DNA from 4 places in the Streptomyces sp. NPDC005805 genome. Region 4 is predicted to be linked to each of the others. Evidence: riboswitches for the same ligand, from Rfam matches in the RefSeq annotation. Region 4 holds a riboswitch; each other region holds the start of a gene.
What was found. Region 4 has a riboswitch for cobalamin ahead of ABZ457_RS08955 (ribonucleoside-diphosphate reductase subunit alpha). Riboswitches for the same ligand answer to the same signal wherever they lie in the genome.

Region 1: linked by a shared signal. The riboswitch ahead of ABZ457_RS25230 (ABC transporter substrate-binding protein) and the one ahead of ABZ457_RS08955 (ribonucleoside-diphosphate reductase subunit alpha) in region 4 are both predicted to bind cobalamin.
Region 2: linked by a shared signal. The riboswitch ahead of ABZ457_RS21780 (CoA-acylating methylmalonate-semialdehyde dehydrogenase) and the one ahead of ABZ457_RS08955 (ribonucleoside-diphosphate reductase subunit alpha) in region 4 are both predicted to bind cobalamin.
Region 3: linked by a shared signal. The riboswitch ahead of metE (5-methyltetrahydropteroyltriglutamate--homocysteine S-methyltransferase) and the one ahead of ABZ457_RS08955 (ribonucleoside-diphosphate reductase subunit alpha) in region 4 are both predicted to bind cobalamin.

The regions. Positions count from the first base shown of each region.
Region 1 is NZ_JBEXXN010000057.1:18,000-20,152, forward strand. It holds gene ABZ457_RS25225 (hypothetical protein) at 22-600, shown strand; cobalamin riboswitch at 740-893, shown strand; gene ABZ457_RS25230 (ABC transporter substrate-binding protein) at 1,066-2,028, shown strand.
Region 2 is NZ_JBEXXN010000042.1:13,599-15,751, reverse strand. It holds gene ABZ457_RS21780 (CoA-acylating methylmalonate-semialdehyde dehydrogenase) at 1-1,246, opposite strand, end outside; cobalamin riboswitch at 1,460-1,658, opposite strand; cobalamin riboswitch at 1,849-1,922, shown strand; gene ABZ457_RS21775 (DUF4430 domain-containing protein) at 2,079-2,153, shown strand, end outside.
Region 3 is NZ_JBEXXN010000002.1:230,599-232,751, reverse strand. It holds partial or broken gene metE (5-methyltetrahydropteroyltriglutamate--homocysteine S-methyltransferase) at 1-1,246, opposite strand, end outside; cobalamin riboswitch at 1,379-1,605, opposite strand; gene ABZ457_RS02640 (3-hydroxybutyryl-CoA dehydrogenase) at 1,874-2,153, opposite strand, start outside.
Region 4 is NZ_JBEXXN010000011.1:68,185-70,337, forward strand. It holds gene ABZ457_RS08955 (ribonucleoside-diphosphate reductase subunit alpha) at 1-1,429, opposite strand, end outside; cobalamin riboswitch at 1,565-1,703, opposite strand; partial or broken gene ABZ457_RS08960 (Uma2 family endonuclease) at 1,861-2,153, shown strand, end outside.

The DNA.
Region 1 (2,153 bases), on a different contig from region 4:
GTGTCCACTACGGTCGACGGCATGACCGAAGCTGACGAGACGTACGACCCCACCCGGCACCCCGACCTGCTCAGGTGGCTGGACGAGCGCCGGGACGCTCACGAAGGGTGGGCCGCGGGGACCTCCTCCGCCGGCGCGCTGGACTTCACCCCGGCCTCCCTGGCGGTCGTGGACGATCTGGTCCGCGAACGGGCGAACACCATGGAGGAGGTCACCGACCAGCGGATGACGCCCTTCGTCCAGGGTGCGCTCTGGTACGTGGGGGAGGTGTTCCGCCGCCACCGGACGATGGTGTGGAAGTACATCCCCGACCTCGTCAGCGGGGAGCTGGAGCCGTTCTTCGGCGCGGCCGGGCAGATCTCCGCGCTGGACCACCCCTGCGTCGGCGTCCCGGGTGACCCGGACAGCTATCTGTACCCGCTGAACATGCTCCGCGGAATCCTCCTCACCGAGGACGAGGCCGGCGCCCCCGTCGAGCGAACGCTGTCGTCGATCTTCGTCGACCCCTTCGACGAGGGCGAGGACGATGAGGATGAGGGTGGGGGTGGGGACGGGGGAGGGGAGGCGGACCTGGCCGGTGGGCCGGGACCCGGGCGCTGACGCCGTTCCCGCACCCGGCCCGGGGGGAGTGCCAGGGCGCCGGGGGGCGCATGCGGCGCGCGTCCGCGCTCCGTGTGCATCCGCGCACCGCTGCCGCTCCCGCCGGGGTGTATCCCGCTCCGGCTCCTGCTGCGAGGATGTGCCGCGGAATGGGCGACGGCGGAACGAGGAATCCGGTGTGAATCCGGTGCGGTACCGCCACTGTGATCGGCGAGCGGATCCCGAACAGACCACTGCCCGTACGCGGGTGGGAAGGCCGGGACGAGCACTGACCCGAGAGCCAGGAGACTCACGCGGTCGCCTCCTCGACGACGACCGGGGCGGATCTCCCCGGAGAGGAGGGCTTCCTTCGTGCTGCCATTGAGACCCCGTCCGCAGGCAGATCCCGCCGTCCGTGCGCCGAGAGGCCGGCGAGCGGCCCCGTCCCCCCGGTCCGTCCGCCGGTTACCGGGCCTGCCGGCCGCCGTGGCCGCGGCGGCCCTGCTGATATCCGGCTGCGGCGCCGGTTCCCCGGAGCCCGCCGCGGGCAAAGGTCCGGCGGCTTCGGCGGCGGAGGGCTTCCCGGTCACCGTCGAGAACTGCGGGGTCAGGACGACGTACCAGCGCCCGCCCGGGCGGGCCGTGTCCCTCAACCAGCACGCGACCGAGGTCATGCTGGCGCTCGGGCTGGAGAAGTCGATGACCGGCACGGCCTACCTCGACGACCGGATCCTCCCCGAGTACCGGGACGCGTACGACGGGATCGAGGTCATCGCGAAGGAGTACCCCTCCTTCGAGACCCTGCTCGCCGCCGAACCCGACTTCGCCTACGGCGGTTTCGCCAGCACCTTCGACGAGAAGGAGGGGCGTGGCCGCGACGCCCTCCGCGAGGCGGGCGTCAACTCCTACCTCAACATCGAGGAGTGCCCGACCGGTCCCGTGACCATGGCCGAGATGGACCGGGAGATCCGGAACGTGGCCCGGATCTTCGGCGTGCCAGAGCGGGCCGAGAAGCAGCTCGCGAAGCTCCACGCCACGCTGGACGGCGTCGAGAAGAAGCTCAAGGGCGTCGAGCCGGTCAAGGTCTTCGTGTACGACAGCGGGGACAAGACCGCCTTCACGGCGGGCGGCGCCGGAATCGGCAACGAGATGATCGAGCGGGCCGGCGCGGTCAACCTCTTCGCGGACGTGGACAAGTCGTTCGGCGACGTGTCGTTCGAGCAGGTCGCGGAGCGGGCGCCCGAGGTCGTGGTCATCTACGACTACGGGGATCAACCGGTCGAGGACAAGAAGAAGTTCCTGCTGGCGAACCCGGCGCTGAAGGACGCACCCGCCATCAGGAACGAGCGGTTCGCGGTGCTGCCGCTGTCGTCCACGGTGCTGGGTGTCCGGGTGCCAGCCGGTGTGGAGTCCCTGGCCCGCCAGCTCCACCCGGACCGCTTCAGGTGACCGGCACGGTGGGTCGGCCGGGTCCGGTGGGTCGGCCGGGTCCGGTGGGTCCGGTGGGCACGCGAGGCACGGCGGGCACCAAGAGCACGACGGCCCCGGCGGCGGCGGGCTCCTCCGGCCCGGCC
Region 2 (2,153 bases), on a different contig from region 4:
GGGCGACGCCGTTGCCGAAGGGGTGCTCGCTGGGCAGGCGCAGGGCCTCCTCGTAGTCGGCGGCGCGGACCACCGAGAGCACCGGGCCGAAGATCTCCTCGCGGTAGATCCGCATCGAGGGGGTGACCCGGTCGAAGAGGGAGGCGCCGGCGAAGAAGCCGTTCTCGTGGCCCGGGAGGACGAAGTCCCGGCCGTCGACGACGAGTTCGGCGCCCTCGGTGACGCCGATGTCGACATAGCGGCGGACCCGGTCCAGGGCGTCGCGGCCGACCAGCGGCCCGAAGTCGGCCTCGGGGTCGTCGGAGCGGCCGATGCGCAGGGTGCCGACGCGTTCCCGCAGGGCGGCCACCAGGGCGTCGGCGGTCTCCTCGCCCACCGGGACGGCGACGGAGACGGCCATGCAGCGTTCGCCGGCGGAGCCGTAGCCCGCGCCGACGAGGGCGTCCACGGCCTGGTCCAGGTCGGCGTCCGGCATGACGATCATGTGGTTCTTGGCGCCGCCGAAGCACTGGGCGCGCTTGCCGTGCCGGGCGGCGGTGGCGTAGACGTGCTGGGCGACGGGGGTGGAGCCGACGAAGCCGACGGCGTCCACGCGGGGGTCCTCCAGCAGGGTGTCCACGGCCTCCTTCGCGCCGTTGACGACGTTGAGCACACCGGGCGGAAGGCCCGCCTCCACGAAGAGTTCGGCGAGCCGCAGCGGCACGGAGGGGTCGCGTTCGGAGGGCTTGAGAACGAAGGCGTTCCCGCAGGCGAGCGCGGGGGCGGCCTTCCAGAGGGGGATCATCGCCGGGAAGTTGAACGGGGTGATGCCGGCGACCACGCCGAGGGGGCTGCGCAGGGAGTGCACGTCGATGCCGGTGCCGGCGTTGTCGGTGAACTCGCCCTTGAGGAGGTGCGGGATGCCCGCGGCGAACTCGACGACCTCCAGGCCGCGCTGGAGGTCGCCGTGCGCGTCGGGGACGGTCTTGCCGTGCTCGGCGGAGAGCAGACGGGCGAGTTCGTCCCGTTCGCCCTCGACGAGCTGGAGGAAGCGCATCAGGACGCGGGCCCGGCGCTGCGGGTTCCACGCGGCCCATTCGGGCTGTGCGGCCGCGGCGTCGGCGATCGCGGCGCGGGTCTCCTCCGCCCCGGCGAGCGGGACGTGCGCCTGGACGGCGCCGGTGTTGGGGTCATGGACGTCGGCGAAGAGCCCGGAGGTGCCGGGCGTGCGCTTTCCGCCGACGAAATGTGTCAGTTCACGGACCATGGAAGCCTGCTCTCGTCAGGTGAGATCCGGGGATGGCACGGCAGGCCGGCGCGGCGCACCGGTCGGGTGCGGGCGCGCGGAACCACCGTGGGACGCGGAGGCCGGAGGGCCGTCGAGGGGCTACGAAAGCGCGGGAACGCGGGTGTGCCTCGCCGGATCACCAGGATCACGGGTACGGACCGGTGCCATGCGTGTCTGCTCCATCCTCGTGGACAACACGGAACATCCCGCGGCCGGTATCCTGACTCCCGGATCAGCGCACGCCCTCCGGCCTTCCCGGCGGATCTCTCCGCCGGTGGCCTTCCTCGCTGGAGGACGCACTCCCCGGTCACAGTGGCGGGACCGCGCCGGATTCACACCGGCTTCCCTGCACCGCGGGCCTTTGGGCGCGACCATATAGTTGGACGTCCTACTAAGTCCACCCCACCGCGCCGCCCGCCGCCGCCCGCCGGGCACGGGCCGCCGCCCCCGGAGCGCCAACTTCCGTCCGCCACAAGCGGATCGGCCGGTACCGGTGGCCGCGCGACGAAGCCGCGCCCTACGATGCGTCTGCCCCGGGGGCGGGTCCCCCGGTGCGGACAACCGAATGGCTGGCACAAGCGGGGGAAGTCCGGTGGGAATCCGGCGCTGACCTGCAACCGTGTGCGGCGCGCGTGCGCCGCGAGTCGGAGCACCCGCTGTGCGAGCGGTACCGCTTCCCACTGTCACGGTCTGCAGCGCGAAGCCCCGAGCCCGGTCCGCCGGCCTCCGTACGCCCATGGGCGTGTGCGGGCGTCGTGCGTCCCGGGGGCGTCGCGGTTCGCGGACCCGCCACGCCCCAGGAGGGCCGTCCATGCACCGCACCACCGTCCACCGCGCCCTGGTCACCGCCACGGCGCTGGGCCTCGCCCTGACCACCGCGCCCGCC
Region 3 (2,153 bases), on a different contig from region 4:
CGGTGATCGCGGCGGCGCGGGCGCGCACGGCCGGGTCCCGGGTGATGGGGGAGCCGGCGCGGGAGGCCAGGTCGGCCCGGTTGGCGGCGAGTTCGGCGGCGATCGCGCCGGTGCCGCGGGACAGCCCGGTGGCCAGGGTGACGATCTCGGCGGTCTTCTGCTCGGCGAAGGCCAGCCAGCGCAGCACCTGCGGGTCGATGTCCCGCTCGGCGGCCGCGTCGAACGGGACGTGCAGCAGGGAGCAGGACGCCGAGACGTCGACCCGGCCGGCCAGCCCGAGCAGGGTGCCGAGGGTGGTCAGCGACTTCTCCAGGTCGTTGATCCAGATGTTGCGGCCGTCCACGACACCGGCGACCAGCCGCTTGCCGGGCAGTCCGCCGACGGCGGCGAGGGCGTCCAGGTTGGCGGCGGCGGGCCCGGTGAAGTCCAGGGCGAGACCGTCGACGGGGGCCTTGGCGAGGACCGGGAGGGCGTCGCCGAGCCGGTCGAAGTAGGAGGCGACCAGCAGCTTCGGCCGGTCCGCGAGCCCGCCGAGGTCGCGGTAGGCGCGGGTGGCGGCGTTCAGCTCGGCCGGGGTGCGGTCCTGCACCAGGGCGGGCTCGTCGAGCTGCACCCACTCGGCGCCGGCGGCCCGCAGGTCGGCCAGGACTTCCGCGTACACCGGCAGCAGCCGGTCCAGCAGGGTCAGCGGGTCGAAGTCGGCGGCGACCCCGGGGGCGGGCTTGGCGAGCAGCAGGTACGTGACGGGGCCGACGAGCACCGGGCGGGGCGTGAGGCCCAGGGCCAGGGCTTCCGTCAGCTCGGCGACCTGCTTGGCCGAGTCGGCCGTGAAGACGGTGTCCGGGCCCAACTCGGGCACCAGATAGTGGTAGTTGGTGTCGAACCACTTGGTCATTTCCAGCGGGGCGACCTGCTGGGTCCCGCGGGCCATGGCGAAGTAGCCGTCCAGGGCGTCCGCGGCGACGGCCGCGCGGTGCCGCTCGGGGATCGCGCCGACCATGACGGAGGTGTCCAGGACGTGGTCGTAGAAGGAGAAGTCACCGGTGGGGACCTCGTGGACGCCGGCGGCGGCGAGCCGCTGCCAGTGGGTGCGGCGCAGACCGGCGGCGGTCTCGTGCAGGGCCCCGGCCGTGACCCGGCCCTTCCAGTACCCCTCGATCGCCTTCTTCAGTTCCCGGTTCCGCCCCTGGCGGGGGTAGCCGTAGACGGTGGCGCCTGCTGCCGCGGCTGCGGACTTCGGTGTCACGGAACTCTCCTTCGCGAGTTTGTGTGAACAACCCCGGCCACGCCACGGGTACACGAAGGAGCGGGCGCACGGACGACCGTGCCACCGCTGCCGCCGACCCACCCGCGAGGTCACCGAGATCTCCGCGCGCGACTGTCGCGCACGGGCAGTGGCAGGTCTTCGGACTCGCGGGCACGCCCTGACGACGTACGTCAGGCCACCTACTGGCCGTCGCTTCCCGGGCCCCCGCTGGGACCCAGTGCATGTGACGGCGTTCGTTCCCGCTCACCGCTGCGGGGCAGTCCCGGATTCCCACCGGGTTCCCTCTTGCGACGCATCCCGCCTGGCTGACGGGGCGAACCAGCTGCACGGAACAGCCTAGACGCCGCCGCCTCGCGGCGGGGTAGGGCGTCCACGTGGCGGACGCGGGCGTGGGACGCGGTGGCCTCCCGCGGGCCGGGCGACGGGCGCGGCGCGCACGGCGGGCGTGGGACGCACGGCGGGCGCGGGGCGGCTCACTCGTACCGCCCCGCGCCCGCCTCCACAGCGGCAGCGTACGGACCCCCTCAGGTCCCGGCTGCCTCGCACCGGGGTCCCTCAACCCCGGCCGTTTCCGCCCGGGGTCGCCCCCGGTCGCAGGTCCCGGGGTCACCCCCGGTCGTAGGTGTGGAACCCCCGCCCGCTCTTGCGGCCCAGCAGGCCGGCCTCCACCATCCGCTGGAGCAGCGGGGGAGGGGCGTACAGGGGCTCCTTGAACTCGTCGTACAGAGATTGCGCGATCGAGGCCACCGTGTCGAGCCCGATCAGGTCCGCGAGTTTCAGCGGCCCCATCGGATGGGCGCAGCCCAGCTCCATCCCGGCGTCCACGTCGGCCGCGGTCGCGAACCCGGACTCGGCCATCCGGATCGCCGACAGCAGGTACGGCACC
Region 4 (2,153 bases):
CGGTGCGCACGGTCTCGTCCAGGCGCTCCCAGTCGATGTCACCGGTGGCGGTGTCCACGAACGCGCCCAGGTTCACCGAACCGAGGTTGCACACGGCGGTCTCGCCGTCGTTGGTGACCTCCAGGATCTCCGTGCAGAGGTTCGAGGAGTGGACGACGCGGCCGGGCTCGGCGGTCTGGTTGGCGGTGCGGTTGGAGGCGTCCTTGAAGGTCATCCAGCCGTTGCCGGTCTGCGCGAGGGTGCGCATCATACGGCCGTACAGCTCCCGGGCCGGGAGGGTCTTGCGGGCCAGGCCCGCGGCCTCGGCCTTGCGGTAGGCGGCGTCGAACTCGGCGCCCCACAGGTCGACCAGCTCGGGCGTGTCGGCGGGGGAGAACAGCGACCAGTCGGCGTCCGCCTCGACCCGGCGCATGAACTCGTCCGGGATCCAGTGCGCGAGGTTGAGGTTGTGGGTGCGGCGGGCGTCCTCGCCGGTGTTGTCGCGGAGCTCCAGGAACTCCTCGATGTCCGCGTGCCAGGTCTCCAGGTAGATCGCGGCCGCGCCCTTGCGTCGGCCGCCCTGGTTCACGGCGGCGACCGAGGCGTCCAGGGTCTTCAGGAACGGGACGATGCCGTTGGAGTGGCCGTTGGTGCCCCGGATGAGCGAACCGCGGGCGCGGATGCGGGAGTACGACAGACCGATGCCGCCCGCGTGCTTCGACAGCCGCGCGACCTGGTGGTAGCGGTCGTAGATGGAGTCCAGCTCGTCCAGCGGGGAGTCCAGCAGATAGCAGGAGGACATCTGCGGGTGCCGGGTGCCGGAGTTGAAGAGGGTGGGGGAGGAGGGGAGGTAGTCGAGCCGGCTCATCAGGCGGTAGAGCGAGGCCACTTCCTCCAGGGCCCGCACCGACTCGTCCTCGGCGAGGCCGGCGGCGACGCGGAGCATGAAGTGCTGGGGGGTCTCGATCACGTTCCGGGTGATCGGGTGGCGCAGCAGGTAGCGGCTGTAGAGGGTGCGCAGACCGAAGTAGCCGAAGCGGTCGTCGGCCTCGGTGTCGATCAGCGCGTCGAGCCGGGTGGCGTGCGCGGTGGTGAACGCGGCGGTCCGGTCGGCGATCAGGCCCTCGCGGTGGCCCACGGCGACGGAGGCGGAGAACGACACGGCGCCCTCACCCGCGGCCTCCTGGGCGATGGTGATCGTGAGCAGGCGGGCCGCCAGCCGGGAGTACGCGGGGTCCTCGGAGATCAGCCCGGCGGCCGCGTCGGTGGCGAGGGAGCGCAACTCCGCCTCGTCCGACCCGGCGTGCCGGCCGCGCAGGGCGGCGGCGGCGACCCGGCCGGGGTCGGTGTCGGGCAGGTCGGCCGTCAGTTCGGTCAGGGTCCGCAGCAGTGCGGTACCGGGGCCGTCGTGCTGGACGGCTGAAACCGGATCGGCGGGCGCGATGGTCACAGTGGTGCTCTCCCTCGCTCGGCTCGGGGCCGGCGGGAGGGGGCGGCCGCGCGCACGGGCCCACGGAAACGGGCACACGCGTGCACGGCGTCCACCGGCCCAACCGCGAGGCCCGGACGTCTGGCGCCCGGGTCGGTCGACCGGGCGACCGTCGGCAGGTCTTCGGACTCGCGGGCAGCGCACAGCACACCGCTCACCGTTGCGGGACAGTCCCGGATTCGCACCGGATTCCCCTGCGTCGACAGCGAGACGAGCATACATGTGGGGGCGGCTCGATGGCTCACCCCCCACATGTTGTGTCTCCGTGTCGGGAGCGACGGGAAACGAACGGCCCCGCCCGCCCCGTGAACGACCCCGCGGAGGGTACCCGGCGCCGCTATCGTGGCCCTTGAGGGGAGGGTCCATGACCGTGACCACCGACCGCCCGCACCCCGGACGGCTCCCTGGCGCCGAGTGAAGCCTTCGTCGGTCAGGGCGAGTGGGCGGACCCGGACCAGGTGCTGATGGTCGTCGAGGTCACCATGTACGACTCGGACACCGACGGACGCGACCGGGTGGAGAAGCCCCGTGCCTACGCCCAGACCGGCATCCCGCTCTTCCTGCTGATCGACCGCGACAGCTGCGAGGTCACGGTGTACAGCCGGCCCGACGGCGTGCGGTACGAGAACGCCCGCACGGTGCCGTTCGGCAAGGACCTCGAACTGCCCGCGCCGGTGGACATCAC